3 regions of the Natranaerofaba carboxydovora genome follow, and region 3 is predicted to be linked to each of the others. Evidence: riboswitches for the same ligand, from Rfam matches in the RefSeq annotation. Region 3 holds a riboswitch; each other region holds the start of a gene.
The links. Region 3 has a riboswitch for cobalamin ahead of cobT (nicotinate-nucleotide--dimethylbenzimidazole phosphoribosyltransferase). Riboswitches for the same ligand answer to the same signal wherever they lie in the genome.
Positions count from the first base shown of each region.

Region 1: linked by a shared signal. The riboswitch ahead of ACONDI_RS05000 (ABC transporter ATP-binding protein) and the one ahead of cobT (nicotinate-nucleotide--dimethylbenzimidazole phosphoribosyltransferase) in region 3 are both predicted to bind cobalamin.
Region 2: linked by a shared signal. The riboswitch ahead of ACONDI_RS06780 (hypothetical protein) and the one ahead of cobT (nicotinate-nucleotide--dimethylbenzimidazole phosphoribosyltransferase) in region 3 are both predicted to bind cobalamin.

Region 1 is NZ_CP054394.1:1,017,708-1,028,858, forward strand. It holds gene ACONDI_RS04970 (DUF418 domain-containing protein) at 1-1,068, shown strand, start outside; gene ACONDI_RS04975 (3-isopropylmalate dehydratase large subunit) at 1,125-2,393, shown strand; gene ACONDI_RS04980 (3-isopropylmalate dehydratase small subunit) at 2,452-2,955, shown strand; gene ACONDI_RS04985 (alpha/beta hydrolase) at 3,017-3,808, shown strand; gene ACONDI_RS04990 (HFCD family protein) at 3,809-4,282, opposite strand; gene dapB (4-hydroxy-tetrahydrodipicolinate reductase) at 4,376-5,173, opposite strand; cobalamin riboswitch at 5,419-5,609, shown strand; gene ACONDI_RS05000 (ABC transporter ATP-binding protein) at 5,754-7,466, shown strand; gene ACONDI_RS05005 (ABC transporter substrate-binding protein) at 7,557-9,203, shown strand; gene ACONDI_RS05010 (ABC transporter permease) at 9,221-10,270, shown strand; gene ACONDI_RS05015 (ABC transporter permease) at 10,293-11,141, shown strand.
Region 2 is NZ_CP054394.1:1,409,968-1,421,118, forward strand. It holds gene ACONDI_RS06740 (4Fe-4S binding protein) at 1-832, opposite strand, end outside; gene ACONDI_RS06745 (4Fe-4S dicluster domain-containing protein) at 861-1,391, opposite strand; gene ACONDI_RS06750 (acetate--CoA ligase family protein) at 1,579-3,684, opposite strand; gene ACONDI_RS06755 (SOS response-associated peptidase) at 3,841-4,452, opposite strand; gene ACONDI_RS06760 (MBL fold metallo-hydrolase) at 4,584-5,384, opposite strand; gene ACONDI_RS06765 (UbiD family decarboxylase) at 5,403-6,704, opposite strand; gene ACONDI_RS06770 (energy-coupling factor transporter transmembrane component T family protein) at 6,817-7,575, opposite strand; gene ACONDI_RS06775 (ABC transporter ATP-binding protein) at 7,577-9,166, opposite strand; gene ACONDI_RS06780 (hypothetical protein) at 9,220-9,786, opposite strand; cobalamin riboswitch at 9,917-10,094, opposite strand; gene lpdD (prenylated flavin chaperone LpdD) at 10,144-10,533, opposite strand; gene ACONDI_RS06790 (UbiX family flavin prenyltransferase) at 10,538-11,092, opposite strand.
Region 3 is NZ_CP054394.1:2,343,782-2,354,932, reverse strand. It holds gene ACONDI_RS11190 (DUF4127 family protein) at 1-1,692, shown strand, start outside; cobalamin riboswitch at 1,847-2,079, shown strand; gene cobT (nicotinate-nucleotide--dimethylbenzimidazole phosphoribosyltransferase) at 2,181-3,251, shown strand; gene ACONDI_RS11180 (hypothetical protein) at 3,388-3,774, opposite strand; gene lgt (prolipoprotein diacylglyceryl transferase) at 3,952-4,698, shown strand; gene ACONDI_RS11170 (FmdB family zinc ribbon protein) at 4,981-5,193, shown strand; gene ACONDI_RS11165 (TolC family protein) at 5,211-7,208, shown strand; gene ACONDI_RS11160 (efflux RND transporter periplasmic adaptor subunit) at 7,305-8,648, shown strand; gene ACONDI_RS11155 (efflux RND transporter permease subunit) at 8,645-11,151, shown strand, end outside.

The sequences.
Region 1 (11,151 bases), 1.3 Mb from region 3:
TTGGACCAGATTACAGCAACATTAGTTAGCTTTTTTGCAGAAGGGAAATTTTATACTATCTTTTCTTTTCTGTTTGGGCTTGGGTTTTACATTTTTATAAGTAGAGCCGAGGACAAAGGATTAGAGTCAAAGCCATTATTCAAAAGAAGGATGTTTTCGTTATTTATCTTTGGTCTATTGAATTTGATCTTAGTATGGTGGGGCGATATACTTCATGTTTACGCACTTGGTGGTTTTATACTTGTTTTATTTAAAGATAAGCCTGTGAAGGTTTTAAGACGCTGGGTACTAATACTACTTACATTTTCTATAATAGCTTCTTCCTTAATGTTTTCTGCTTCCCCTATGGCTTTTCAAGCAATGGACACTAGTAGTTATATGGTTTCTCCCCAAATGGTGGAGCAATCTTTTGAAGTATTTAGAAATGGTAATTACCTGGAGATTATAGGCTTTAGAATTACAAATGAACTGCCATTTTTGCTGTTCTATTTTATCTTTATAATCCCAAAAACCCTTGCAATGTTTTTGATTGGTATGATAGCTGGGAAGATGAATATTTTTGAAAATATTAAAGATAATTTAGCTTTAATAAATAAAATCTGGAAAGTTACTGGAATAGTTGGGGGAGTCTCATTAATAGCTATGCTGTTATCAGGATATCCTGTTCTGGGTCTAAATGGGACGGGTCTATCTCCTGTTTATGCATTTTTCTTTGAAGTAGGCACTGTTTCTATATCACTATTTTATATAACTTCTTTGATTAAGCTTCTTAGAAAGAGTATGTTTGCCAAAGTCCTTTATCCTCTTCAATCAGTTGGTAGAATGGCACTTACAAATTATCTGGTTCAGTGCATAGTGTGCTCACTGGTGTTTTATGGGCACGGTTTAGGTTATATAGGTAATATGAGTGTCTTTACAGGTGTTATTTTTACTATAGCTTTCTTTGTTCTTCAAATGGTCATAAGTAGTGTTTGGCTTAAGTATTACAAATTTGGTCCTTTTGAATGGATCTGGAGAAAATACACTTATGGTAAGGCGAAGGAGATAAAAAGTGGTTTGCAGGTATAGATGACAATATCAAAGAATTAATAGTTATTAAGTGGATTAAGGAGGGAAGATTACTGATGAGTAACAACAAACCTATGCACGCTATAGAAAAAATTCTTGCTAAACATGCTGGAAAAGAAACAGTAAGTACAGGTGAGATTATCAACTGTGAAGTTGATGTTGCAGAAGTAAATGATTTGTACTTACAGACAATAAGATCTTTTTACGAAATAGGTGGCAAAAAAGTTAAACACCCGGATAGAATTGCTTTTGTTATGGATCACTATGCTCCGGCTCCGACAATACAATCTGCAGACAACCAAAAAGCTATGAGAGAATTTGTTTGGGATCAGGATATAAAGCATTTATTTGAGATTAATGAGGGGGTTTGTCACCAGGTTTTGATTGAAGCAGGATTAATACAGCCTGGCAAAATTATAGTTGAGACAGATTCCCATACTACTATAATGGGTGCTTTTGGTGCAGTTGGTACGGGTGTTGGGGCAACTGATATGGCAAGCATAATGCTTACTGGAGAGTTATGGTTTAGAGTACCGGAGATTATAAAGATAAACATAGATGGGAATTTAAAAGACGGTGTTATGGCAAAGGATATAATTTTAAATATACTCGGTGAGCTAAAACAAAATATAGCAGTTTACAAAGGGGTCGAATTTTCTGGGGAGGCTGTCAAATCATTAACTCTTGCCGAAAGAATGGTCCTTTGCAATATGGCTGTTGAGATGGGAGCTAAGACAAGCTATATTGAGCCCGATGAGAAAGTTTTTGACTATGTTAAATCAAAGACGGAAGAGCCTTTTACAGTGTTTGAGACAGATAGCGGTTATGAATACAATGAAGAATACAACTTTAGCGTGGATGAGCTTACCCCACAAGCAGCATTTCCTGGCAGTATTGATGATGTTCACCCTATAAATAACTGCGAAGGGGAAAAGGTGGATCAAGTCCTTATCGGAACCTGCACAGGTGGGCGTGTAGAGGATTTTGAAATAGCAGCAAAAATTATAGGTGATAAGAAAATCGATCCTAAATGTAGATTAGTTGCTGTGCCTGCTTCTAAAGGAGTTTTGTTGGAGATCACGAGAAAAGGAATTTTGGAAAAACTTACCGAGGCAGGTGCTGCTATTGTTACACCTGGCTGTGGGCCGTGCCTTGGAGCCCATGAAGGAGTGTTAGCTCCTGGTGAAGTTTGTACATCAACAAGCAGTAGGAATTTCCCCGGTCGTATGGGAAGTAGAGATGCAAGGATTTATTCTGTTTCACCGGCAACAGCTGCAACAACTGCCCTTAACGGGAAGATAACAGACCCAAGAAATGTAATTTAAACCTTATAATTAATATTTGCACCAGAAGAATATTTTATTTACGAAAGGATGATAATTCATGGAAGAAGTTATCCGCAGCAAAGCATATAAGTTTGGTGATAACATAGATACTGACCAGATTTATCCAGGTCGTTATCTTGAGCTTACCGACGCAGAGGATGTGGCAGCTCATGCTATGGAAGGTGTAGACCCTGATTTTGTTTCCAGGTTTAAACCTGGTGGTATTATTGTAGCAGGAGAAAATTTTGGCTGTGGTTCAAGTAGAGAGCATGCTGCAATTACTTTAAAACATAGTGGCGTTAGCTTGATTATAGCAGAATCTGCGGCCAGAATTTTTTATAGAAACTGTATTAACCTTGGGATGCCTGTTATGATATGCAAAGGTATAAGTAAAGAAACAAATGAGGGCGATAAATTAGAAGTTAACATAACAGAAGGTAAAGTCAAAAATCTTACTCAAAATAAAGAACTGCAAGGTGAGCCTTTATCTGATTATGTTTTGAAAATTTTATCTAAAGGTGGTATAAAGCCACTTTTAAAAGAGCAGTACGGTGATGATTGAATTGCTAAACTAAGCCTTAGTTTGACCAGCTAATTGAGGAACTCTGGAGGTGCCATGTGATTTGATAACAGATAAGCTGAATATTGAAGTAGATGGATTGAATATAGTCGGCTGGACGTACAAAAAAGAAGAAAAAGCTGCTTCAAATAAAAAAGATCCTCTTTTAATCATCTGTCACGGCATTCCTGGACAAAAAAAGCCAATATTTAATCAGGATAGTGAGGGTGATGGAGGTTATCCTGCTTTAGCGAAGCAATGTGTAGAAGCTGGGTTTTCGGTTTTTCATTTTAACTTTCGAGGAACCGAGGAAAGTGAAGGAAATTTTGATCTAAAAGGTTGGGTAAGGGATTTGAGAGCAGTAATTGATTATCTTGACAATAGTTATCCCGGCGGAACTGGTGAAAACGGAGTTTATCTTTGGGGTTTTAGTGCAGGTGCGGCGGTCAGCTCATATATAGCCTCTGAAGATTCTAGAATAAAAGGGCTTGTCCTAGCTGCATGTCCTGCTGATTTTGAGGAACTTTTCTTAGAGTCTAAATTAGATGATGTAATAAAAGAGTTTAGAGATAGAGGGATATTAAGGGATTTAGAATTTCCTTCTGATTCAAAGGGATGGCTACAAGATATTCATGACATAAAGCCAATTAAGTACATTGCTAAAGTTACCCCAACCCCTATACTTATAGTTCATGGCGACGAGGACGAGTTAATCTCCTACCAAAAAGCGTATGATATTTACAAAAAAGCACTGGAACCTAAAGAAATCAAAATAATACCCGGTGCAAAACATCAGCTCAGAAAAGACGAAAGAGCAGTAAAAACTTGCATTGAATGGCTTAGTCAGATGGCTTAGTCAGAGGTTATGATTTTCTAAAAAAACTGGCTTGATTTGTTCGTTTTTGAGTGCAGCACTACATGTTTTACTTATAAGATCTAGTCTACTTTGAAACATTTTAGCTTCTCTATCGTTTATGCCAAAAGGAACAAAAAATATTCCTTGCTGGTCAATTAATTCAGTAAAATATTTTAGCAGATTAAAGTGTTCTTTAGTGCTAGAATTCATAGCAAAAACTAAGGGGATTTTTCCAGGATTAATGGGCGGTTTATCAGATATAAATGATTTTAGCATTTCTTCTGTTGGTGAAAAAACAACCAGAAGATTTAGTAAACTTAAATATTCTTTTTTAAAATCAAATGTATTTTCCCTGGGCAGTATTATTACTTCTGCTCCTTTACTAATCAAGCTATCAATTTGCTTTAGTATTGTTGATTCTTTAAGTTGAAAAGTAAATAAGCTTATGCCTAACCTTCTTTCTTTTAACGACATAAAAGCACCTCCTTCGGTGTCATATATAAATATGCTTTTTACCGACAGAAGGTGCTTTATGTAATTGGGATACTTAATTGATTTTTAATTATTCTACTCAAGTAGATTTTCTAAACCAAAGACAAGTCCCTTAGTTTCCATTACTTTGTTAACAGCAAATACTACACCGGGCATAAAAGAATTTCGGTGAAAAGAGTCGTGTTTTATTGTTAGAGTTTGACCTGTGCTACCAAAAATAACTTCTTGATGAGCGATAGGACCGGTTAAACGAATGCTATGGATGTGGACATCTTTTTCTACGCCACCTCTTGCCCCATCTAACTTCATTAGGTCTTCTCTTTCTGGGGGCTTTTCTTTACGACCTTTATCTATAAGTTCTGCTGTTTTCAAGGCAGTGCCTGAAGGAGCATCAATCTTTTTGTCATGATGAGTTTCAACGATTTCTGCCTGGGAGAAATATTTTGCTGCTTCTGCAGCAAACTTCATCATCAAAACAGCTCCAAGGGCAAAGTTAGGTGCAATAACAGCACTAAGATTTTGCCTGTCTACAATCTCCTTAACATGAGAAACATCCTCTTCAGTAAAGCCGGTAGTACCAACTACCGGGCGTACACCACAATTTAAGGCAGTTTCTATGTTATCTACTGCACTCATAGGTGTTGTAAAATCTACCATTACATCAGCATTTTTAGATGACAAATTTTCTTCTGTAAGCTTTTCGATAAATACATTAAGCTCTTCTTCGCCTAGAATTTTACCTATATCTTCGCCTTCGCCATGTCTGTCAAAAGCGGCTATAAGCTTTAGATTATCTTCACTAAGAACAGTGCGGCATACTTCCTGCCCCATCCGGCCATTAGCTCCGCTTACGGCAACCTTGATTTCTTCCATTGTTTTCACCTCTCGTAGACTATAGATTATTTCTATGAAACTTTATGGTTTAAGATTATTTTGGACTAATCAGTAAAATATGTCAAGTTAAGCTTTTTTACTTCTTTTACTATAAATATCATTTTTGTAGCCAAGTATACTGGGAACAAAATTGCTTAGTAGTTACAATTTTGCTTACAAATTTTGCTTAGCAGTCTTGACACAATTATAAATATAAACTAATATTTAAATATACAACAATTAAATATAATTTTTAATAACTAGGTCCCTGCTTGTTATATGGGGTTAAATTGGAAGTCGGTGAAAAGCCGGCGCGGTCCCGCCACTGTGATGGGGAGGTTATTTTCACTTTTAGCCACTGGAGTTAGTAACTCTGGGAAGGCGAAGATAACCTATGAACCTAAGCCAGGACACCTGCCTAGTTATGCTTCACCTAAGAACTACGAGAGATAGGGAGGTGAGCCCGTAGGATGTGAAATTTTATCAATTGGTCCTGCCGTAAAACTCCCATTTCGTAAGGGAGTTTTTTTAATGGCTGGAATTACTTTATAGGTCTGGTAAAAGGGGAGAGTTTTACTTAATGCTTACAATAAATGATCTTTCAATTAAATATTTATTTGATGATAACGAGATCAAAGCAGTTAATAAAGTTACATTTAGTTTAGAACCTGGTGAAAGTGTTGGTATTATCGGAGAAACAGGCAGCGGAAAAAGTACCCTTGCTCATAGTCTATTGGATCTTATTTCGGCACCCCACGAAAAGCAGGGCGAAATAATAATAGACCAAAAGAACATTTTTGACTTACCTGCTAAAGAAATAAACGAGCTACGCTGGAGTACTGCAGCAATAGTATTTCAAAACTCCCTTGAAGTTCTAAATCCGGTTATGAAAATAGGAGATCAAGTTATAGAGCCGCTTCGAAAGAAATCTAGCTTATCTAAAGCTGAAGAAGAAAAAGAACTGCTAAAACTCTTCGATATGGTAGACCTAGATATAAAGTGGAAAGATGCATATCCACATCAATTATCCGGTGGTATGAGGCAAAGGATGCTCTTAGCAATGGCTCTTTCATGCAAACCAAAACTATTAATATTAGATGAGCCTACAAGTTCTCTTGATGCAATTTCGAGAGAGAAACTTCAAAACCTTTTGAAAAACTTGCAAAATGAATTAGGTTTTTCAATGTTAGTTATATCTCATGAGATAGGTACTATTACAAAACTAACAGATAAACTTATGATTATGTATCAGGGAGAAATGGTGGAAAAAGGTGTTACAGATGAAATACTAGATTATCCAGCCCATCCATATTCTAGAGGTTTAATTAATTCCTCTGTTGAGGTTTTTCCCTATAAAGATCTATGGGGAATACCTGGAGAGCCAGAGATAGGTGTGAAAGTATCTAAAAAAGAAAAGTGTCTTTTTTCTTCTAGGTGTACTCAGATGATTGAAAAATGTAAGAACGAAAGACCAACACATCAAAAAATTTCATTAAACCGTGAGGTTTTATGTCATCAAGGTGGGATAACAGACGTTTTAAAGGCAAAAGAACTTTGGAAATCTTTTGAACTTGGAAATAGTAGTGTAAGTGCAGTAGCAGGAGTAGATATATCATTAAAGCATGGAGAAACAGCAGCTCTTCTAGGACCCTCTGGTTCTGGCAAATCTACCCTTGCACACCTTTTGTGTGGCTTTATCCCTCATGATGAGGGGAAGATTGAATTTTTAAATAAAGAAGTAAATGGCAACTGGGTGGTCAAAGAAGAAGGTGGAATACAATTAATTCTTCAGGACCCTTATAGTTCAATAAGTCATCGTTTAACCGTATATGAAGCAGTTACAGAACCTTTGTATATTAACAAAATAGGTGATCCAACTGAGAGAACAGACCGATGTAAAAAAGTTTTATCCTCTGTACAACTACCTAGTGATGATGAATTTTTAGACAGATGGTGTTCTTCGTTAAGCGGTGGCCAAAGACAGCGTCTTGCAATAGCTAGAGGGCTGATAATGAAGCCTAAAGTATTGATTGCAGATGAGATAACTTCTATGCTTGATGTTTCTACCCAGGCTAATATTATGAGACTGTTAAAGGGGCTTCAAAATAAGGAAGGGTTTAGCCTCTTGTATATAACCCATGACCTACAGCTTGCAAGAAAAGTTGCAGAAAAGATTTATGTCTTAGATGAGGGTAAGGTAATAGAAGAAGGTTCTGCGACAAAAGTATTTGAAAATACAAGCTGTTGTAAAACTAAAGAATTTATTGAAGCTGGACTTTTAGAAATTAGTTAGTATATGACTAGTCATGATTTTAATATGTAAAAAAGAAGGGGAAGCAGGAGAACCGTCCCTGAAAAAAGGAAAAAGAGGAGGAAAAACATTATGAAAAAGCTTACAACTTTTATTTCAATTATATTAATTATTTCCATTTATGTGTTGGTCTTTGCCGGTTGTGGTGGAACAGAAACCGGTGAAAAAAAGCAACCAGAAGAAGCAGCTAAAGGTGAAGCTGATCAAGAGAAAAGTGATGATGAAGTAGTAGTACGTCTTGATACTAATGATGAAGGTTATCCTCAGCCATTTACCCATCATGCACGAGGACCCGGAAGAAGCAAGATGAGGCTAATCTTTGATTCTTTACTTGAAAGAGGGGAAAACGGGCATATCCCCTGGCTAGCAAAAGATTGGGAAGTGTCTGAAGATGGAACTGAGTACACATTTTATATAAGAGAAGGGATAGAATGGCAGGACGGAGAGGAGTTAACTGCAGAGGATGTGGCTTTTTCCTTTGAATATTACCAAGATCATCCACCTGTGGATATAAGTGAACCTGTTGTTTTCGATATTTTAGAAGATATTGAAGTACTAGATGATTACAAAGTAAAGATGACTACAGAGAGGGCACATGCTCCTTATGTATTAGAAGCTGGCGAGATGAGGATAATTCCTAAGCACATCTGGGAAGATATTGATGACCCTCAGCAGTTTACTGATGAAGAAGCTGTGATAGGAAGTGGTCCCTACAAGTTAAAAGAATACAATGAAGAACATAGTACTTATGAATTTGAAGCTAACCCTGACTTTTGGGGACCTAAACAAAAAGTGGATGTTCTTCAATATAGGCCTGTAAGTGATGAAGTAATGGCACTTGAAAATAATGATATCGACCAAGCTGAAATACCTGAAGATGTGTTACAGCGCTTTGAAGATGATCCTACTTATGAAATAGCTGAAAGACCTGGAGTATGGGCATACAGGCTCAGAATAAACTTTGATAATGTCTCCTGGTTAAACGAACAAAAAGCAAGACAAGCCCTTGCTTATGCTATAGACCGAGAAAATATAATAAACACAGTTGCAAGGGGAGCTGGTATCCCGGGGAATATGGGGTTATTGCCTCCTGATCATCATATGCATAATCCTGACGTGCCAGAATATGAGCATGACCCAGATAAGGCCAGAGAGCTTATGGAAAAAGCAGATGTCATAGATAATAATGAGGAAGTTTCCGTTGAAATTATTGTAGGAGATGATCAAGAAGAAGTAAGGATGGCTGAGCTTTTGAGACAAGACTTGAGAGAAATTGGAATTGATCTAGAGATAAATTCCATGGATTCTCAAGCACGAGACTCCCAATCAAAAGAAGGAAATTATGAGTTAGCTATTATGGGCCATGGTGGCTGGGGGGATGACCCAGAGAATTATTTTAGTATAAGGTTTGATGATGCCAAGGAAGGTACAGGGATATATGGTGGAATTCCTGGCTACGAAAATGAAGATGTAGACTTAATAAGAGAAAAACAACGTGAAGAGCTTGATGAAGAAAAACGAGAAGAACTTATCAAACAAGTTCAGGAAATTTGGGCAGAAGATATCCCTGAGATACCTCTCTACTATGTTACAGGTCATTATGTGTACAACAAGGATGTATACGATAATTGGACTTTTGTTTATAACCATCATTCTATTGATCAACACAAGATAACTTACTTAGATAGAGACGATGAAATATTTGAAGAAGATAAGTGAGAGTAAGGAGAGTTATTATGACATCAACTAGAAGTAAAAGGATTAAAACCATACTAGGTTATTTGATTACTTTTTTACTCCTTATCACCATAAATTTTTCATTACCCAGGCTTATGCCTGGGGATCCTTTTATACATGCCGGTGGAGAAGCGGGAGAGGTTATAACCTTTTACTCGGAGGATCAGATAGAATATTTAAGGGAGTATTATGGTTTGGATGAACCTGTACACAGGCAGTATTTTTCTTATCTAGGCGATACTTTAACTGGTAATTTAGGCTTTAGCTATTATTATAATCAAGATGTAAGTCAAATTATTTTAAAAAGACTGCCCTGGACAATGCTTTTGGTAATTTTTTCTACTGCTTTAAGCATAATTTTAGGAATTATTCTTGGAAGTTACTCAGCAGAAAAAAGAGGCGGATGGCAAGATAGAGCCGTTTATTTGGTGATGATAGTATTTTCAGAAATTCCTGCCTTTTTAATAGGAATATTTTTACTTGTTATTTTAGGAGCCTCTCTTGGATTATTCCCTCTTTCAGGAGGGGTGACTCATTTTACTGTGCATGAATCTATCTGGAGTCAGATAATAGATATATTGTACCATTCTGCCCTTCCCATTATGACTTTGACATTAAGTCGTGTAGGAGGTATGTATCTTCTAGTTCGAAATAGCATGACAACTGTACTATCAAAGGATTACATAAAAACAGCAAAAGCAAAAGGGCTTAAAAAATTTAGGATAAAATATGTTCACGGTCTAAGAAATGCTATCCTTCCCCTTATCACAAGGGTTTGTCTTCAGATGGGTGGTATAATCGGAGGAGCGGTGCTTGCAGAGAATGTTTTCTCATATCCTGGACTTGGTACTATAATGACAGAAGCAGTTTTTGTCAGGGATTATCCTTTGCTGCAGGGAATTTTTTTGGTGATGGCACTGACTGTAATGGGGGCTAATGTTCTTGCAGATGTGCTTTATCAAAGACTTGATCCAAGGACCAAAGCTCCTGTGATTAATCCTAAGAAGACATCTGTATGTGAAACTACAGCAGAAAAAGAATTCAACTAAAAGAATTTGTATGGTTTGGTAGGTGAGAGGATTGGAAAAACTTAAAGAGTGGTGGGGGTTTTTTAGTTTTTTAGGAAAAACTGCTGTAATTATATTATTACTTATAATTGTTATGGGGACATTAGCCCCGTATCTTTCCGCTTTTCCTCATGATGTAAGTTCAGGACCTCCTTTGGAGCCACCTGGTGGAGAGCATTTCCTTGGGACAGATGAACTAGGTGTAGACCTGTGGGCAATGATAACCTACGGCGCAAGGGTTAGTATTATTGTAGGTCTTGGTACGGCACTTTTGGCAGGGCTTGGCGGCGGTATTATTGGAATTATTGCAGGATACAAGGGTGGATGGTTTGATAAGATCGTGATGAGACTAGTTGATGTAATGATAGCTCTTCCTGACCTTCCAGCCATGATAGTGATAGCGGGTTTTTTTGGCTCTAGCCTTACTAATATAATTATAGTTTTATCACTTTTTTCCTGGTCAAGGCCTGCACGAATTGCCAGATCTCAAGCCCTTTCCCTTAAAGAACAACCGTATTTGAAAATGGCATCTTTTTATGGTGGGAGTACTTTTTATCTATTGTACAAGCATTTTGTTCCAGAACTTTTTCCTATATTATCAGTCAGTATGATAAGACTTGCGAGCAGAGCAATAATCACTGAGGCTTCTCTTGCTTTTATTGGGCTTGGTGATCCAACTTCTAGAAGCTGGGGACTTATATTAAACCATGCACTTAACTTTAGCGGGATATATTTTACTCCTTATTGGAAATGGTGGTTATTATATCCATGGCTTGCCCTTACTTTACTTGTTGTTGCTTTGGCTTTAGTTGGTAGGGATTTAGAAAGAATTGCAGATCCTCGGATGAAATAAAAGTATAGTA
Region 2 (11,151 bases), 930 kb from region 3:
CCTCCTTAGTTAATTTTTCTGATGATGTCTTTTTATTAATTAAATTTGACTTATTAAAGTCAAATTTCAAAGCATTTTGGGGACAATTATCTATACAATCACCACAATTGATACAATCACTTAATACTTTTCTTTCACCTTCGGAGATAATATGAGGTCTTAAGATGTATTCTCCTCCTTTACAAACACTTGTACATTTTAGGCATTTAATACAACTTTCACTTTTTACATTGATGCTTAAAATACGTCTTTTTGCTAAAAGGGAGTAAAATGCTCCCCAGGGACATAGGCTAAAGCACCAACCACCATTGTTTTTTGAACTTATATCATATGCAACAACTGCAAATATGAATATTATTTCCATGGTAAATCCAAATAAAATAATCCTTTTAAACATTGTTAAAGGTGAAAAAACTTCTAAGATAGAAACTCTTGTGATTAAAGTAACAACCAAAAGAACCATTAAAAAATAATATTTGAATTCATAAATTGTTTGGGTATTATTATCGGTTTTTACTATATTTACAAATAATTTAGAGCGGGCTTTATGTAAAAGTTCTAAAAAAAATCCAAAAGGACAAATCCACCCACAAAATATCCTGCCTAGCAAAATATATATTAATGTCAAAATCGCAACTATTGATAAAAAACTTACTGTCAAAAAAGCAGGGCTTGTAAGTAGTGCTTGTAATCCAAAGATAGGATTGATATAAAGTAACGTATTACTTAGGTTCACACTTGTCCAAGTAAAAAACCCAAACTTAGGTAAAATCAAAAGTAAAACAATAAAACTTCTGGTTAAATAACGGCTTACAGTATAGTTTTTAAGCAATTAACTGCCTCCTTCGCTCCTTCGATCGTCACGGTTTAATTTTTACTGCTGGCTCCTTATTAACACAAACATATTCACAAATACCACAGCCCACACATTCATCTTCATTTATTACAGGTCTTCTATAATTCTCTAATTCTATTGCATCCTCTACTTTACATGAAAGATAGCATACCCTACATTCATCTCCTGCCCAGGCATTGCATTTACTGCGGTCAGTTTTTGCAACGCCCATTTTAACTTGTTTTTTATCTTTAACAGGTCTAAGTGCATCAGTAGGACATACTTTAGTACAATCAAAGTTATTACATAACCTGCATGGCTGCTTTTGAGGAATAATAGTAGGGGTACCAACGGATAACCCCTTATCTGCAGATGCAATTTCAATACTATTATAAGGACATGCTAGTGCACATTTTCCGCATCTAGCACATATAGCCAAAAACTCATCTTCCGGCAACGCCCCTGGCGGCCGTATTTCATTTTTATGTGTACCTTTTAATTTATTGATAAAATAATAGCTTATAAATCCTAAGATAATGAAGTATAATTTGTACATCTTCTACTCCTTAAAAATTTATTTTAATATTTTGCTTGTGAAAAATTATACAATAAAATAATTACTTAATCATTAATCAATTATTACAAATTCATTACAAATTAAAGCAATAAAAAAGATGTGCTTGAAAATCCAAGCACATCTAACTAATTTTACTATATTTTATAATAAATTATTTTATCACTTTTTATTCTATCCTTACCCTTGCATCAATGGTTAAAATACTGTTTTCTCTAACCATAACCGGGTTTAAATCAAGTTCTATTATGTTAGGAAATTTGTAAAGTAATATAGAAACTCTTTTTATCATATCTACAAAAGAATAGATGTCCCCAGGGGTTTTCCCCCTAGCACCTTCTAAAATTTCATATGCATTTAGACGTTCAAGATGTTTTCGTATGCTCTCTTCTTTGGCAGGACATAAAAGACTTGCTACATCCCTAAACACCTCTATATAGATCCCTCCCATCCCAAAGGAAACTACCGGACCAAAGGATGGATCTTGTCTCCCTCCTACAAACATCTCATACCCCTCGGTTGCCATTTGTTGAATTCTTACCCCACTAAACCCAGCTGATTTATCATACTTTATTAAATTTTCTCTAATTGTATCAAAGCTTTTTTCTACTTCTTCTGGCCTATTAATATTTAGCATAACTCCACCAGCATCTGACTTATGTAATACATCAGGCGAAACCAATTTCATTGCAACAGGAAAACCAAGTTCTCTAGCATAATCTATAGCTTCATTTTTGCTTTTAGCAATTTTTGATTCTGCAACGGGAATATCATAACTCGATAAAAGTTCAAGAACTTCTTCTCCAAGATCTCCTTTTTTACCATCCATCCAATTTTGGGCGGCATTGTGATCTATTCCTGGAGGAAATTCCAACTCATTTTTTGTATCTTCTAGTAGCTTTTCTTTTTGTTCATAAAATTTTTGCTGTTTTTTTAGAGCATTAATCATGCCATCAGGACTATTAAAAATAGGGAAATCAGATATATTTTTAGCTTTAGAAATCATTTTATCCGGACCAAATAAACATAAGCCAAAAGGTTTATTGGAGGAAAGCATGTTTCCTTTGATTTCTTTTGAAAAGTCAGTTAAAAACATATCATGAAATACACTCTCACCCTCTGGCATATCTGGCCTCTGCGTCACATATATCGCTCCATCAACTTGATCAGAATGCATTACAGTGTGAAAAACATTGGTTATAGTATCTGTATCATATATATTACCCATATCAAGAGGGTTGGAAAAATTAATTATATTAGCACTGCTGTATTTTTTAAGCTGTTCGTAAAAGTCATCCCCCATATCTGCAAATTCAAAACCTATCTCTTCGCACATATCTGCTGCTGAAACAGTAAATCCTCCTGCTGGACTCATTGCCATAATTCGTCTTCCCTTCATTGGAGGAAGATGAAAGGCTTTTGTTACCTCTACAAAATCTAAAAAATTATCTATCCTAATAACTCCAGCTTCTTCAAAGGCAGAGTTTATAATATCTTCATTATTACTTACTGCAGCAGTATGACTCATGGCTGCTTTTTCTCCTGCAGAAGTAGTATTAGATTTATAAACTATAATAGGTTTGTCTATGTCTTTTACAACATTAATAAAATCTCTTCCTCTATCAACACTTTCAAGGTATAAACATATTATCTCAGTGTTAGGGTCATCACCTAGATACTCGACAAAATCTACCTCATCTAGATCAAGTTTGTTTCCAATACTTGCAAATTTAGCAAGACCAATTTTTTCGTCTTCAAGGTAATTTAGCATTGTAAGTGCAACAGCTCCGCTTTGAGATACAATGGACATCTTTCCTTCAGGTGGCTTATGTAATGACACAAAAGGAAGACATAATCCACTTTTTGTATTTGCTACCGTTACACCGTTCGGACCTACAAAGCGTATACCGTATTTTTTTGCTATTTCAACAGTTTTATTAGCTAGACTTTCACCTTCTTCACCAAATTCAGAGAACCCTCCTGAAGGGATTGCCATTCTTTTTATCCCAAAATTGCCACAGTGCTCTACGATACTTGGTACAAACTTAGCCGAAACCATGCAGTAAGCCAAATCCGGTACTTCTGGCAGATCTTCTAACCTTTTGTACATCTTTACTCCATTAACGTGTTTATCATCAACCCTTGGATTAACTCCAAATATACGTCCTCTATATCCCCACCTAAGCAAATTTTCAAGGGTAAGTCTTGGTATATTAGATGATTTAGAAGATAATCCAATGATAACTATTGACTTAGGATAAAAAAACTTTTCCATTATGTAATACCCCCAACATTTATTGTAATTAACAATATTTTTAGCATTACTTTTTTATTTAATAACAGAATATTAATTCAACTGCAAAAATTCTATTCACATAAGTAAACTGTTTTTAATTAGTATTCAAAAACAAAACTTTGTCCATATAATTTTTCAAATTATACTTAGTTTTTGCTCGTATGGCCTAATAATCTGTTTTAGTGCTGTAATATTATTATTTAAAGGTTCAAGCCATTTATCTTCTTCTTCTCTAGCCAATATAACAGGCATTCTATGATGAATATCTTTTATCTCATTATTTGCTTCAACAGTCAAAATTGAATAAGCAAAGTATTCATTGCCTTCTTTATCATGAAATTTGTCATATATACCTGCTAGAGAAAAAATTTCTTGATCAGGTACAAATATTTTACGTTTTAATTTTTTATTATCAGCCTGTTTTTCCCACTCGAAAAAAGCCTCAGCAGGAATCAAGCATCTATGTTTTAAAATAGATTTTTTAAATGTAGGTTTTTGATCGACGGTTTCCCCCCTTGCATTAATTAGTAGCTTATTGGTAAATGATGGAGCAAAGCCCCATTTCATTTGAACAAGCTTTTTTGAATCTTTTGTTAACACTACAGGTGCATCTTGAGATGGAAAAATCTCTCCACCAAAAGATTCGTCTGTTAGACTAGTCAGGTCATAATGATTATTACCTTCATCTATATCATACCTATTAAGAAGTTCTCTAAAGCTTTTTGAAAGAAAGTACCTTCCACACATATAGTTGATCACTGCCTTTTTAAATATAATTAAGCAAATATAGTTAATAATGACAAAACATGCTACAAGTATTATACCGAAAATGAATGATAATTCATACACCTGAATAAAAAAATTATTTCTTTTCTGTTCTATTCATCTTCTATTACAGACTTAACCATATTCCTTGAAGACATCTCAAAGTTAGAAACTAAAGAAATAAATTTTGTGTCCTTATAGTGCAGGGCTTTGTCAATCTTTTTGATGCTTAAGCCTTTTCTTCTTAACTCTAATATTTTTTCTTTTTCTTCTTCTAAAAATTCTAATTTATCTCTCAGCATTTTTTTGCCATTTGGTACAGCTCCGGCATGACTACAAAATAACGTGTCAAAATCATATTCTAATAACTTTTTTATATCTCTCATTAGTTGATAGTAATTTTCCTGCTTATAAAAAAGTTTAGTTTTAGTAGAAATAAATACATCACCTGTAAACATCACGCCTTTGTCAGGGACAAAAAAGCAGACATGGTCCCTTGAGTGACATGGAGTATCAATCACATTTACTTTGTTTCCAGAAATGCTGAAAGTGTCGGGGAGTTCTACGGCTTTAATACCAGGTCTTACCCCCCAAAACACTCTTCTATATAGTGGTAAAGATGGTCTTTTCTCCAAAAGCTTTATGGAGCTTGAATTTGCATGGATATCAAGCCCAAATCTTTTAAGTAAGAATGCATTACCACTGTGATCTTCATGGTAGTGGGTCAGGATAACCTTTTTGATATCTTTGCTATCAAAAAAGTCCAAAAAAAGCCCGGATGCACGAACCGGGCCAGTATCAATCAATAATCCATCAAAGTAATAAATATATACATCCATAGAATTACCAAAGACTCTTATAGTAGTTTTGGCACATGTAACTCCTTCACATGAAGATATCTCTAACCTTGCCAAAAACATCACCTCAAAGTTTTACAAATCTGATATTATCTTTTTTACTTTATTAAGGACCTCTGGGTCTGTTTTTATTCGAGGCGAAAAGTCATCAAGGGACATAGTAGCATCGATTCCCATCTTTGCCGTACGACTAAGTTCATCAGTTGAAGGGTCTAAAGTTTCACCCATACCAAGATTTTGTGGAGTTATAATCGTATCTTGATCTGCCTGCATCCTTGTACATATCGCCCATAAAACTTCTTCTTCGTTAAACACATCCACATCTTCGTCAACCACTACGGCTAGTTTTATATGATGATCAATTGCAAAGGCATTAAATATAGCCTGCAGGGGTTGGCCTTCGGCTGTCTTTTTCATGGCAATATAACAGTGAAATAGACCGCAGCTCGAGAGCGGGACATGGACATTTTTAATATTGGGAAGCTTTTCATTTAGAGCATTAAGTAAATCCCCTTCTCGCTGTACAGCAATTATTGTGTTGTGTTCAGCGCACATTCCTGGTGTAATACATTGATATATCGGGTTATTACGGTACTGAATATTTATCACCTTAAAAACATTCTCCGTGCTTCTATGACAAGCATATCCTGTGAATTCTGCAAAAGGTCCTTCTGGTTCTCTTTCATTAGCTAAAATCTCGCCTTCTATTACAATCTCTGCCCAAGCAGGTACTTCTAAATCAATTGTACTACAAGGTGTTAATTCCATAGGTTCATCAAAAAGTCCTCCCATTGCTTCAAATTTTCCTAGATGATAAGGTACAAGGGCCATAGAACCAAGGGAAATATTTGGGTGAACACCTAGGACAACTGCTGCTTCTAAATTTTGATTATTCTCTTCAGCGCGTCTAAAGTATTCCCACAACCTTTGTCTAGAGTGAAGACTTATCCCAAGTTTATCTTTACCTTTTAGCTGCATACGGTGATAACCAGCTGTGTTTGCACCTGTTTTTGGATCTTTGGTAACTACAAGCCCTGCTGTGATATATGGACTGGCATCAATGGGAAAGTGCGTTAATATTGGGAATCTATTCAAATCTATATCTTCTCCAGACAAATTATTTTCCATAAAAGGAGCCTTGTCCAAAATTTTGGGTTCTATTCTATTAGTTATACGTTTGGCGTATTCAAATGATATGTCTTCTTCATCTACACCCATTGCAAGGGCAAAACGTTCTCTACCCGCTATAGTATTTGCTACCACAGGTATTTCATTATCATCAATATTATTGAATTTGATTACAGGCTTCTTACCCATCCTTTCTAATTCTAGGACCATTGCTGTAGGTTCATACTTTGAAGATAATTTGTGATCTATCTCTAGTAATCCCTGTGAATCTTTTTTCTAACTTCATCCAAAAATGTCCTCCAGTCTTGTTTCATGCCAATACCTCCCAGAGATGATTTTAATATATGTCATGAATAAACTTTTAATTTAGAGTATTTATAAATATGACTAGAAAAAATAATACAAATGATGTTGTAGAAAATACTATATCTTTAGAATTAAATTTTAACTCTTTTAAGAAAGTTCTTTTTGAAGCATAACCAAATCCTTTAAGTTCCATTGACAGTGCCACCTGATGAGTACGTCGAAGTGCTCTAAGAAGGAGGGGCAGGATCACCGGAATAAAACCTTTGATTTTTTGTGAAAGTGTTGATAGTTCAAGGCCCCTAATTTGCTGGCTATCATATATAGTTTTTAATTCTTTTTCTAATAAAGGCAAGAATTTGAAGGCAAGGCCACCTAATATAGCATATCTATAGGGCAATTTGAATTTGACAAGCATAAGAGCAAGTTCATCAGGATGACACCAGGTCAAAAACTGCATAAATAAATTCATCCAGATAAATAATCTAATCGAAACCAAAAGCCCAAGATAGATCCCTCCACTGTAAAGTTTGATTAAATTCCATTCAAAAAGTAAATCTCCTGTTTGGTGAAATAACCCTTGAATTATAGTAAGCTGGATCAAAAGGATTAACATTATTTTTGTCATTTTCCATAGTTTTGACCATTCTATTCCACCTGCACTACCTACTAGGATAACAACTGCTAATTGCATAATCATAAGCCATAGGTCTGTTGTGATTAACGCAGCAGCCGCCATTAATAAAGCCCAGAGAAGTTTTGACCTTGGATCTAAATCATAGATTTTATTGTTGTTGATTTGGCTTGACTTTTCCACTTCAATGAGCCTCCGTTTCAAGGATTTGTGGATTTGTAGTAAATTCAGAAGTAAATTCTAGCGGCGAGTCATCAAAAATTACCTTGCTATCGTCTAACATAATTATCCTATCTGAATATTTCAAAGCCATCTCTATATCGTGAGTTATTAATATTACTGATCTGTCTTTATTAGAGAGCTTTCTTAATAAGTTCATTATTTTTAATGTTGTATTATAGTCAACACCATTACAGGGTTCATCCATAATAATGACATCTGGATCATTAATTAATGCAGATGCTATTCCAAGTAGTTGTATATTTCCCTTAGAGAGCCTATATGGATGCAGCTCGGCTACGTTTTCTATGCCTAGATTTTGAAGCAGTTTATTTACTTTGATTTTTCGTTCTTCATTAGAAACCCCCTGTATCTCTAGGCTGTATTCAATCTGTTCAAATACAGTATTTTTGAATATCTGCCACTCTGGATTTTGAAACATATAACCAATTTTATTTGCTAGTTGCAATCTTCTATATTCCTCTAAAGGTTTATTATCTAATATCACTGTTCCTTCTGTCGGGGTTAATAGTTTAACTATATGCTTAGCTAGAGTAGTTTTACCAGCGCCGTTTTTACCAATCAAAGAGATAAACTCTTTTCTTCCAATATCCAAATTCACATCTTTAATTCCACATTCACCACTGGGATAATAATGGCTTAAGTTTTGTATCTTGATTATAGGTTCAAAAGCTTTTATTTTATTTTTATTGTCATTTAAATCATCTGTGTTATCTGTCTTATAATTTGTCTTGTCCCTTAACTCATCGGTTCTTGTGCCTATGTTAGATGGTATCCTGATTCCTAAACTGTTTAGCTTATCAAGATTTTCATCAGCCCAGAAATAATCAGCGTCCTGATCGATCACTATGTTGCCGTTTTTTAGTACAATATATCTGCTGGCAAAATCAATCACCTCATCAAACCTATCTTCGATCATTATCATTGTTTTATTTTCCTGATGGCATAGCTTTTTTAGGTTTTGATAGATTTGCTTTCTGCCTAACGGATCAAGCTCCCCAGCAGGTAGATCCAAAATTAAAATATCCTGATTAAGGGCAAGAATACTTGCAAGGACAACCCTTTGTGCTTCTCCTCCAGAGAGAGTTTCTGGGTTTCTATGACGATAATTTTCTAAACCAACAGATGACAAAGCTTTTTCTACTCTATTTTTTATTTCGTCTTTTGGCAGCATTAGATTTCCCGGTCCAAAGGCAACATCTTCTTCCACGCTCAAATGAAAAAGTTGATTTTGAGGATCCTCTAGAACAAGACCAATATCTTTAGCTAACTTTGGAAGTGATATAGATGAAATATCTTTGTCATCTAATCCTTTGTCTTTTAGGGAAACGCTGCCGTTGTAATCTCCTTCCACAAAATTCGGAATAGCTCCACAAAGACAGTAAGCAAGAGTGGTCTTACCAGAAGCACCACCTCCGGTTATAACTACAATTTCTCCCTTTTTGATATCTAAATTGATATTTTCTAAAGCAGGAGTTTTTGTTCCAGGATAATAAAAATAGTTTATTTGTGCTTCTAAAACATTCCTTGTCATATAAAATCACCTATCTTCTTAATAACTTAACTTATTAGTATTTTTTGTATTATTTAGATTGTAAGCCCTGCTCTTTCAATCAAGCGTGAAATATATATTGTTGCCGCTGTTCCACCAGCAGTACCAACTGCTGCAGTCAAAATTGAAAGCCCTAATACCACAGGTACTGGTAAATTTAAAATATAATACATCCCAAGTCCAGTACATATATTCCCTGTAATATTTGTGGCTGCCTGTGCCAAAAGAAAATGATACCATTTTTCCATAGAAAACATTGAAGAGGAAATAGAAAAAGCTATTGAACCAAGCCCGTTAGCGGGGATAAAAAATACAGCAAGGGGCGAAAGACCAGAAGCTATTGCAATTAAAGCCTGGGTCTCTCCCATAATCACTCCTGCAGGTTGACGTAAAAGATATGCAACAAAACCCGTAAAGGTAGCCCACGACACCCCACCGATAATTAAAAGTCCAGGAAAAATCATATTGTCAATCCTGTGTGCAACCTGCTGGGCAAGAACAAAAACCACACCAATCAAAATTGCTCCAACTAAAGCTTTGGTATCTACCCTCCAAAACTTTTTGGTGCTTACGGTACTTTCAAAAGTTTGATTTGGTAACATAAAGGCGGACCCTCCTAGAATTAATTTAAAATATTATTTAACTAGTAGTACCTAAACAACAAAAAAAGCCCCCAAGCAATGCTTGAGGACTTTACCATCGTCCTTCAAGGTAACCTTCTAGTTCATAGTAGGCAACCCGGCTGTACAGGCAGGTCTACTGGCTCCAGTTCACAGTTTCCTTAAACCTTCCCATTCCCCTTATTTAATCTTGAGGAACAGTGGCATAACTTAAGGTCACTCCCCGTTACAGTGGCGGGACCGCTCAGGTCTTTCACCTGATTCCCTAGCACCTGCACGCCGTTTTATATTAAATTTCATTCAATCTCTGTCAACCCTGACGACTATTCAGTGAAAATTTTAGCTCAATTTCAAAGTTCTGTCAAGTAGGTCATAAGCTACTTCATAACAGTTGTTTGATAACTTTTCTATATCTTTTTGGTCAGCATTTGGTACATGAATACCTGCTATAACTGTCACAACCTGATTTAACTCTTTAGCAAACATCTCTGATATGGGCTTAGCTACAATATCATCTTTGTGGCCTGTCATATTAAAGACAGATGTTGTACAGCTTGTCTTAATACTATTTTCATTTTTGGTTTTTCTTGGAATGCTAATAATCACAGTACCTATATGAGGTTTTTCACCGCCAAGTATTTGTATTATCACACCCTCACTAGTGTAAGTAAGCTGACCGTACACAATAAAATTTTGCTCCCCTGTTTTTGAAACCAAAGTTTCTATCATACTGTTACTCCCACCTTTTGATCAAGTCATTTTCTATTCCTAACTGATCTAAGACCCTTGAAACAGTATGGTCTACTATATCATTAATGCTTTGGGGTTTGTGATAAAAAGCAGGCAAAGGAGGCATTATAACAGCTCCAATTTTGGATAGCTTTAGCATATTTTCTAAATGTATTGCAGTCAAAGGCGTTTCTCTTGGCAAAAGAACTAGTTTCCTGTTTTCTTTAATAGCTACTGATGCAGCCCTTGTAACTAAGTTATCATCATAGCCTTGAGAAATTCCTGCAAGGGTCTTCATACTACATGGTGCTATAACCATTCCATCATGTCTAAATGAACCACTAGAGATTGATGCACATAACTCATTTTCATCATAGATTGTATCAGCAAGTTCTTTTATGAAAGAGACGTTATAATCTGTTTCTATTTCGATTGTTTTTCTAGCCCAGCTTGTCAAAATCAAATGTGTTTTAATATTCTTATATTGACTTAAAATTTCTAATAATCTTATCCCATATATTGCTCCTGATGCTCCAGTGATAGCAAGTACTATTATCATAAGCTCTCCTCCTTTGTAGATTTTTGATACTTCTATTAACCCCAAAAAAAGTCCTCCAT
Region 3 (11,151 bases):
GACAGCGAGTTAATAGAGAAGATAGGGGATTTTTTGAAAAATAAAGGGTATGGAGAGTTAAATGAAGCTGATGAGGCTTTTGGCCATGACGGGGAGGTTGATGCCTTTGTAATATCTGCGGATATGCTCTTTTTTGGCGGGCTTGTCTCTTCTAGAAATGTAGAGCCTAATATTGACAAAGAAGAAAGGATTAAAAAAGGAACCAATATACTAAAAGAACTTAAAGAGATATATCCTGATGCTGAAGTTTATGTCTATTCTTCGATCCAAAGGTTGGCACCTACTTTTGCTGGGGATGTGGATGATGATCTTTATAATGATATTAGGTACTGGGCGATAAATTATGACAGGGTCCATAATGAGGGAAAAGTTGAGTACACTGCAAATCTTGAGAGGTTAGAAAATAGAATCCCGGATGGTATTTTGAAGGGCTATATTAATTCTAGGGAGATGAATCAAAGGATAAATCTCAAGCTCTTAGAGCTATTAGATGATGATTATATAGATTATATGGTAATATCCCAAGACGATGCGGCAGATTATGGTCTTCATAGAGTGGAGCAAAAAGAGATTGAAGAGAAGAAGAGTTCTCTTAATATAGAAGACAAAATTGAAATTTTCCCAGGAACTGATGAAGTGGATGGGATTTTGATCTCTAGATATATTAATAAGGCTTATGATAGAGAGCCTTTGTTTTATCCGATATATCCTGAAGTACCAGAAATTATAAAAGACAATATTGATCCAGAATATTATGATCCAGAAGAGTGGATCCCTCTTCTAGAAGATATCCCCCTTGAAAAAAATATAGAAGCACGTATTAATGCCCTTGGGGGAGAGCTTGTAGATGATAGAGAAAAAGCAGATATCCTTTTATTTGTTAATAATTTAAACTGCGGTTGTGGTGAGATGACAGAGGACCTTGTAAAAAGGCTTAAGAGACAAATAGAACTTGATGAAGATGAAAAAATAGAAGTAAGGGATGAATTAACAGAGAGTATAAAAGAATTTGCTAGAGAGATATCATACAATCTCAATATGGGTAGGTATGCGGCAGTTTCTGATGTTGGAAAGCTAAATGGAGGATGTAAGACCTTTGTTGAAGGTTTACTAGAAGAAGTGGAACTTTTTGACCTTCTGTCATACAGCGGTTGGAATACTGCTGGGAACAGTCTTGGTCAGTCCCTTGCCCAGGCAAATAACAGGCATTTTTATATTTTGGCAGGTAGTGAAGATATTGAATATGAAGATAGATACTATCTTGATAATGACTCTAAGCTCCTTGGGGCTAGAGCTCAGGCAAGTCTGATCTTTCATAGATTTTCTAAAGACTATCTATATGCAGGTGGATTTCGTAAAGAAGTAATAGATTATATGGGTGAATTAGAAGATAATGATGGAGATCAGCATGACCTTGGTGAAGATTACGATAAGATTAAAGATTATTTTGATGATAAATTTAGGGGTGAGTTAGAAGAGTTTTATGAAGATTATTTTGATGGTAGGAGATTAGCTTTAGGGGATAGTGGGGACTGTGATTGTTGTGAAGGCTTTTGCAGTCTTGGTCTTGATGAGGGTGATCAGCCTGGTTATGTACTAAAAAGTTTGTCAAAGTTAGAGATTAACTTGCCCTGGAGAAGGTTGTTTGAGGTAGATATAACCCCAGAATTTGTAATAGAAAGAGAAGGGTAAGGATAGTATCGTAAATAATGGATTTTTGCTGGTTTTATGAAGTTTTTCTGAAGTTGACATTTTAGCTGTGGTATTGCTAAAATAAAATAGTGAAAATGTAACAGTGAAAATACATTTGAAAATATTACAATTGATTCTTACACTAGCGAATCAACAATTTAATATCCAAAAAGGTCCCCTCTCTTGGGGATAATAGGGAAGCCGGGCTTTTAACCGGCGCGGTCCCGCCGCTGTAATCGAGGACGAACCCCCATCATGCCACTGGCATCTACTCCTAATTAAAGTTATGCTAGGGAGAGTTAAGGTAAAGGAGAACAAAGGTGCTTGGGAAGGCGGGGAAGTAGGGAGAATCGAAGCCAGAAGACCTGCCTTTTTGGTGAGGGCGATAGTTACCCTAAGGATGATGGTAAAGTTCTTGGGCTCATTTTCTAATGGGCTCCAAGAACTTTTTTTATTTTCATTAAAACAAATTTAGGAGGTCGATAAAATTGAGTGAAAAGCTTAAAGATGTTCTTGATGATGTTATTGAAGGGATAGAGCCTTTGGATGAAGAGGCTATGAAAAAGGCACAGGAGAGGCTAGATGATCTGACAAAACCCCCTGGAAGCCTTGGAGTACTTGAAGAACTTGCCAAAAAGCTGGCTGGAATATACAAAGAGCCTATTCCTTCCCTTAAAAAGAAGGCAGGAGTTTTGATGGCAGCAGATCATGGTGTGGTTGAAGAGAAGGTGTCTGCTTTTCCTAAAGAAGTTACTGCCCAGATGGTGCAAAACTTTGCTGGTGAAGGTGCAGCAATTAATGTTTTGTCAAATCATGAAGGAGTAGAGCTTACATTAGTTGACGTTGGGGTTTATGAAGATATATCTGATATCGACAAGGTACTGCATAGAAAGGTTGCACCAGGGACTAAGAATATGGCTAAAGAACCAGCTATGACAAAAGATGAGGCTTTAAAGGCTATGCAGGTAGGTTTTGAAATAGCTGAAAAGTTCAGTGATGATGGTGTAGGAATTGTCTCTACAGGCGAGATGGGTATAGGTAATACCACTCCTAGTGCTGCAATAATATATTTATATGGAGATGCTCCCATTCGCCAAGTAGTTGGACGGGGGACAGGTGTTGAAGATGACAGGTTAGAGAATAAGATTAAGGCCATTGAAAAGGCTATAGAAGTTAACAGTCCTGATCCAGATGATCCTTTAGATGTGCTTTCGAAAATAGGTGGCCTTGAGATAGCAGGGTTGTGCGGTGTGTTTTTGGGCTGTGCAAGTAAAAGAATTCCTGTGATGATAGATGGATTTATTTCGGGAGCGGCTGCTGTTATGGCTTCTAAGTTTTGTGAGGGTAGTGTTAATTACATGATAGGGTCGCACTTGTCCAAAGAGCCTGGACATAATGTAATGTTATCCCTTCTTGGGATTAAGCCTATGTTTAGTATGGATATGAGACTTGGTGAGGGAACAGGGGCTGTCCTTGCCATGAACTCTGTTGAGGCAGCTGTGAAGATTATTAATGAGATGGCTACCTTTTCAGATGCTGGTGTCAGTAAAGATGAATAGTAAATTTTGGCAATTAGTATCTAACTAGCAATTGATATCTCAAATGGTTAATATAAGTTTGCTTTGGTTTGTCTCCCATAAAAACTAACTTATGGGAGACAAACCATAAAGCTATACTCGTTATGCTAGAAGGCTGTTACCTTGTGTAATAACCACCGTCTGAAGGTCTGTCTCTGTCATCTTTTTTATCATCCTGTTTATCATGGCCAGAGGTTTTTTCTTTTTCTTCTTCTAGCAGTTTACCTGCCTGTTTTTTAAAATTATCTGCTTTTTCTTTTTCTCTTTGGCCTTCCGGGGTATTTAGTATTAGTCTTCCTTCCCTGATCCATTTTTTTATGTATTTTCCTTCTACCCCTGTTTCAGAAATAATCTGATTGATGGTGTTACTTGGATTTTCTTCAATATATTCTTTAACTTTTTCAAACATGTTTTCAGCACATCTTTCACAAATTTCTTTATTTGCTTCAGCAAAGAAAGCGTTTTTGCATTTTTCACAGAGAAGGTTGTTAAATTCTTCGTTCATAAATAAAAACTCCTTTCAAATAACTATACTAAATAAATAACTACCTCTTTTCAAAAATAATAAAAAGTAATAAAATAAAAAAGCGAAGTATTATTATAAGGTGTAGTTAGAAATTATATAACATAAATGGTTATTTGGGAAGAAATAAACGGTAAATAAAAGAAAAGAGGGATACGATTGCGTCCTGAATTAATTGAGATAGGTGGAATGGCTATTTACTCCTACGGAGTTATGATTGCCATTGCGTTTGTGGTGGGAATTTTTTATGCGCTAAAGCAGGCGCCAAAAGAAGGATTTAAAGAAGATCATATATTAGAAGTTTTGATACTTGTAATAGTCCTTGCAGCACTTGGATCTAGGTTTATTTTTGTAGCGAGAAACTTTGAATTTTACAGGCATGAGTTCATGTGGGGGATGCTTGGCTTTAGAGATGGTGGGCTTGTCTTTCATGGAGGATTTATCTTTGCAGCACTTGGTGTTTTGGCTTACAGTTATTACAGGAAGTATTCTTTTTTTAGGCTGATGGATCTTGGGGTTATTCTTGTTGCTATTGGGTATCCCATAACCAGGATAGGATGTTTTCTAAATGGATGCTGTTATGGTTTGCCAAGTGATTTGCCATGGGCTGTAGTCTATCCGGCGGTAGATGATATCAGCAGACACCCTGCTCAGCTTTATTCGAGCCTTTTGATGGTAGTGGTACTTGTTATCCTTTTATATTTACGTAAGCATAAGTACTTTGATGGATATTTACTTTCCTGGTTTTTGGTGCTTTATGGCATATATAGATTTGTTGTGGAATTTGTCAGGGTGAACCCTGAAATGATGTGGGGATTAACTGCACCCCAGGTAGTGGCTTTAGGCTTTGTTGTGGTTGGTGTTTTGATACTTGCTATTCAGAGAAGAAGATATAGTGTTAAGTAGAATTAAGGAGAATATATGTAATTATGTAAAGTAGATATAGATAATAATGATATAATTATGTAAGTGTAGATTAGGAAGTTTAGTGATCCATTTTTTGGTGTTGATGTTGGTGTTAGTGTGAGTGTTGTTGCAGTGTTAATGTAGATAAAATGTGGTAGATTTATTTTTGGTTTTGAGGTAGACTTATTTTGTAGATAGGATTAAAATTAAAAATGTAAATGGTTTTAAGATTTTTTGTGAAATTATGTAATCTACGTTAACATGAAGGAGGGTTTAGAATATATGCCGAATTATGATTTCAAATGTGAAGAGTGCAGCAGTAAATTTTCTAAGAGGATATCTTATGAAAGAAGAGATGAAGTGTGCTGTAAGGAGTGTGGTTCAGATAAAACAAAACAGATTTTTACCTCTGTAATGGTTAAAGGAGGCAAAAGTTCTGGAGGAAATAGTGGTAGCAGTGGTTGTGGCACCTGTAGTGGGGGAAGCTGCTGCTAAATGAGGAGGGTTAACTGGTGAAGAAGTTATTACTTATGATTTTCGTTGTCGGGTTATTGTCTGTCTTTATAATAATGCCTGGTGTTATGGCAGAGGAAGAAAACAATGATAATGATGAAGAAGAAAAAGAAGAAGTAAAAGAAAATAATGATGAAAATGAAAAAGAGGATGATAACTATGAGGTAAGTATTGAAGATTTATTTGAAGTGGTGGATGAAGAAAAGGATACTTTTGGGGTAGAAAAGGATGAAGAAGAGACAGGCGCGTACTATCGAAGACTAACTCTTGAAGGCGCTAGAGACATCGTACTAAACTCACCTCAGGCATTGCAGGCTGAGCTAGGCCTTGAAATGGCGGATATTGGTGTTGACATGGCAGAAGAACAATATCAAGACATGAAAGAGATGAGAGAAGATATTGATGATCTAATAGATGACTTGGAAGAAGAAAAAAAGCGTCTTGAAGATGAAGAAATGAAGGAAGCAGAAGATAACCTAGTTGAGGCAGTTGAGGAGTTATATGAGGTGTTAGATGAGGAAGCGATGCCTGAAATGGAAGATGTGATTGCGGGAATGATAGATGATGCTGTACAAGAAGCAGTTGATGAAGCAATAGAAGAAGCAATGGAGGAACAATTTGGAGACGTAACACAGGAGGAAAGTAGCGGTGATGGATCGGGGAGTAATGGAGAAGGTGATATAGGAATAGATGATGAGGTATATGAGGAGTTGATTGATAAAACAGCTCCTGTTATGACTGAAATTGCAAACCTATCGGCTATACAAATGCAAATTGCCATGTTTGATCAATTACTTGATGCTACTGATGAGATGGATTACGAAGATATGCTTGACGATATGGTTGCTGAAGCCGAGCAGGGAAAAAGAGAAACAAAGCAAGAAAGAGATATTGCATATATGGAGTGGGAAGAAATTGGGAAGAAGGAATTGAAGTTTGGTGCAGAAAGTATGTATATAGGATTACTTGTTATGGATGAACAGTTAGAAACAGCAAAAATGAATTTAGCTAATGTAGAAAGAACTATAAAACAAGAAGAAGCAAGAAAAAATGCTGGTTTGAGCACGGACCTCTCAGTGGATGCATTGAAACTTCAAAAAAATGAAATAGAAGATAATATAGAAAGCCTACAAAACAGTAGAGATGATTTGAAAAGAGAGTTTTTAAGTTTTATAGGTGTTGATATGGATGAAACAGTTTATTTAGAACCAATTTCTTTTGACTTAGAGGACTTTGAAGAGAGTTTTAATTTTGAACAGAGTCTTGATTATGCTAAGTATGCAGGTAATGAGATTAGGCTTCAAGAGAAAAAAGTTGAATTTGCAGAAGATAACTTGGATTTTGCAGCGAATGAACATGGTGTAGATTCGGATTCCTATAGGATGTACGGAGTTGAGCTAGAACAAGCTGAATTAGACAAGGAAGTTACCAGGGAAGATATTGAAAAATCAATGAATGAAAATTATAATGCATTCAATGAAGCTATGAATGATTATAGACTTGCAGAAGAAGGGTTAGACCTTCAAGTGGAGTCAGTCAAGGCAGATAAAATAATGATAGAGAATGGTATGATTACAGAAAATGATTATCTTGACAGCCTTACAGAATTAAATGAGACAATTAGTTTGATAGAACAGGCAAAATTTCAAGCATATCTTGCCAAAAGAGAGCTTATACATTTAGATGAAGAAGGAATTGTATTAGATGCTGGCGGTGATATGGATATGGAACAGGATATGGAAGACGGAATGGCCCCAGAAGGCCCTGATATGGAAGATTCTGATGAGATGGACGACATGGAAGATGATGGTATGGATTCTGGTATGGATATGGATCCAGGTATGAATCAAGACGGGCCAGAGTCTGGAAGTTTTAACACGGCTCCTGGAATGAATCAGGATCAGGATTTTGATTTTGGGCCTGAGGATCCTGGTACAGGAGATTCTGGTATGGGTCCTGGCATGGAAGATGGAGATATGGATTCTTTTAGCCCATAATTTTGGGCTTTTACTTTGACTGTAGCCGACTGACCAGTCGGCCGGAAAAGATGGAAGGAAAGGAGACATATAGTTAAAATGGGAGAGGATAACTCAATGAGTAATAACAATAAAAAAGAATTAAATGAGAAAGAAGAACTAAATGAGGAAATTAAAGAGAAGAAGACGCAGAAAAAAAGGAATATTATTATTAGCTTGGTTGTTCTTCTTGTATTGTTTTTGGCCGGGGGAGGATATTACTTGTCTGGTGAGGTTAGAGAAACAGTAGCAGATGAAGAAAAAGAAGAAGAACCACCACTTGTTGAAGCAGAGCCTATCCACAGAGATAATCTTCAAAAAACAGCTTCTCTGACTGGAAATGTCGAACCAGATGATACAGTGATGGTTATACCTCAGCTTTCTGGTGAGATTGAATCCATCCATGTAGAAGAGGGCGATAGAGTGGAAGAAGGGGAACTTCTCATGACTATTGATGATCATGATTATAGACTACAGCTAGAAGAAGCTCAGTCAGCAAGAGATGCTGCTCAGGCTCAGCTAGATGAGGCTGAGGCAGGACCAAGGGATGCCGAAGTTACAGAGATGGAGACAACGCTAAATATGGCAAAGGATCAAGAAGAGCAGATGGAAAAAGAATTTGAAAGAATAGAATCACTTCATGAAGAAGGGTTTGTTTCTGACCAGGAATTAGAACAGGCAGAAATGCAGTACAAAAATGCTAAAGAGCAGGCAAAAGCGGCTGAGGCTGCAATGGATGCAGTAGAAGAAGGGGCAAGAGAAGAACAGCTAAGGGCACTTAGGTCTCAGGTGAACCAGGCTGATGTTGGGGTTAGACTTGCCCAGCAGACTCTTGACAGGGCGCAGGTAGAGGCCCCTGGAAGTGGCACGATTGCTTCTCTTGATGTTAGTGAAGGGGATATGGCTGATACAGCCTCCCCATCAATGATTCTTATTGATACAGATGTGGTAATTGTTAATGCTGTAGTTCCAGAAACATATATCAATAATGTGAATGCAGGGCAAGATGTACTGGTAAATGTTCCTTCCGCCAGGGAAGAACCTTATGAAAACACTATTCAGCGTATTGGTGATATGCCGCCTGAAGATGGCAGGGGATATCCTATAGAGGTCGTTATCCCAAATGAAGAAGGTTTACTTCGAGCAGGAATGTTTAGCCGCCTTGAAGTAGTGGTTGATTCTAGCGAAGATGTGATAGTAGTTCCTCGTAATGCAATATTGGAAGAGGACGGCGAATCAGGAGTATATGTTGTAGAAGATGAAGGAGGGCAATACGTTGTGGATTTTCGCATAATAGAAACAGGTATTGCTGAGGATGGTATGATAGAGGTTGTAGATGGGTTAGATGAAGGAGAAAGAGTTATTACTGCCGGTCTAAGTGATGTTGGTCCAGGAGATGAAGTGAGGTTGAATAACTCATGAATTTATCAAAGCTTGGAATTAAAAGACCAGTTACGGTTATGATGGTAGTATTGATAATTCTTTTGCTTGCTACAATCTCTGTTACTATGATTCCCATAGACCTTTATCCTGACATGGAACTTCCCGTGCTCTTGGTAATGGTTGATTACGAAGGTGCCGGACCAGGTGAAGTAGAAAATATGGTGACTTCTCCTTTGGAGGAAGGATTATCGACAGTAGATAACTTGAGTGGGATATCGTCTACATCTAGTTCCGGTCAGAGCACTATAATACTCGAATTTGACTGGGGTACGGATATGGATTTTGCCTCACTTGATGTACGGGAAGTTGTCGATATGACAATAGATCAACTTCCCGATGATGTGGGGAACCCTACAGTAATGCAGATAGACCCTGATATGTTACCGATAATTCAGGCTGGTATAAGCGGTAATATGAGTCATGAAGAATTGACGGATTTGGCTGAAGGTGTTGTGCAGAGTAGGCTTGAAAGATTAGAAGGCGTTGCTTCTGTTGACACGATGGGTGGATTAGAGAGGGAGATTGATCTAAGGGTCGACCCTTACAAGCTTTCTAGTTATGGGCTGACATACAATGATGTATCCGAGGTAATCCAGGCTACAAACATTGATATTACTGGTGGAGATGTAGTAGAAGGGGGATTTGAATACTCTGTTAAGGTAGAGGGTGAATTTGAATCACCAGAAGAAATAGAAGGCTTAATAGTCGGACAGACTGAGAGTGGTCCTGTAAGGTTCTCGCAAATAGGTTATGTCGAGGATGAGTTAAAAGAGATGGAGCCAATAACCAGAATGAATGGAGAACCTACAGTTTCCATTGCTATCCAAACTCAAAGTGGGGCAAATACTGTACAGGTAGCACAGCTTGCTAGAGCCGAGATGGAAGCTATGGAAGAAGATTTGCCCGGGGATATTAGCTTTAATATAGCTATGGACCAGAGTGTTTTTATTGAAGATGCGATAGATAGTATGTACATTACAGCAGTAATAGGTGCTATTTTAGCAGTTGTTATACTGTGGTTATTTTTGGGAAGTATAAGGCCCACCCTTGTCATCGGAATTGCGATACCAATTTCTATAGTGAGTACGTTTAACCTTCTCTATTTTATGGACTATACAATGAATATGATAACCCTTGGTGGACTAACTCTTGGTATAGGGATGGTGGTTGATAACTCTATTGTCTTGTTGGAGAATATATACCGAAAAAGAGAAGAAGGCTTAACACCGGTAGATGGAGCAATAGAGGGAAGTCAAGAAATTTCGGGTGCTATAATTGCATCAACCTTAACAACAGTTGCAGCTTTTTTACCGGCGGCTTATGCTGAAGGTATTGCAGGGATAATTTTTGAACCTCTTGCCTGGACAGTTGTTTTTGCCCTGGTTGCTTCTTTGGTAGTAGCACTTGGGCTTATCCCACTGTTGTCGGTTAAACTTTTGGGTAGAAATATCAGTGAAATTAAATCAAATATGTCTTATCTTCCTCGAAAGATGGACTCTTTTGTATCTAATACAATAGAGCGTTATACAGGAATACTAAAATGGGCTTTGACTTATCGGTTTAGAGTCATAGCGATTTTTCTTGTGATAATGGTTAGCAGTGTGTTTATGGTTCCTTTATTGGGTTTTGAGTTTTTGCCATCGGCTGACGTTGGTGAGCTAAGTGTGGATGTGACTTACCCGGTGGGAACTACTATGGAAGAAACTGATGAAAGGATGAAAGAACTCGAGGATACATTGATAGAAAATATTCCGGAAATAGATGTATTATTTTCAGAGTCCGGTGGCAGTGGTGATATGATTGCGGGTGACGGTGGCGGATCTAGACAGGGTAGTTTGTCAATTCGTCTGGTGTCTGATAGGGAGAGAGATAGGGATGCTTTTGAAATAGCAGATGAAATAAGAGAGTTGTTACCTGAAGAACCTGGAGTTGATAAGTCTGTTTCTATAGATGATATGGCCGATGAAGGCGGAGGAATGGGAGAAGATGTCACTATAGAAATACGAGGAGACGACCTGGAAGTTTTAGAAGAGTTGACTGACGATATTTCTACTAAAGCACAGAGGGTGGAAGGTGTCGCTAATACAACTTCTAACTTTGAAGATGTGACAACAGAGATAGCATTAAAGCTAGATAATGATAAAGCTTTTTCCTATGGTCTTACTACTCACGAAGTTGGGAATACTCTTAGCAGGGTAATCGATGGAGAAACTATTAGCTTTTATAGAGAAGCAGGAGAAGAATATGATATTCGCTTAGAAGCAGACTTTCCTTATGAGTTTGATGTATCAGCCTTGGAAAGAATGCTTATTGACACACCGACAGGTGAGCAGATACCTGTTGAAGAAGTAGCTAATATTGAGATGGTGGAAGCGCCAAGGCAAATAGAAAGAGAGGATCAGGTTAGAAGTGGAATTGTGGGAGTACAGATAGAAGGCAGAGATTTGGGTAGTGTAGTAGATGATATTCAGGAGGAGCTTAG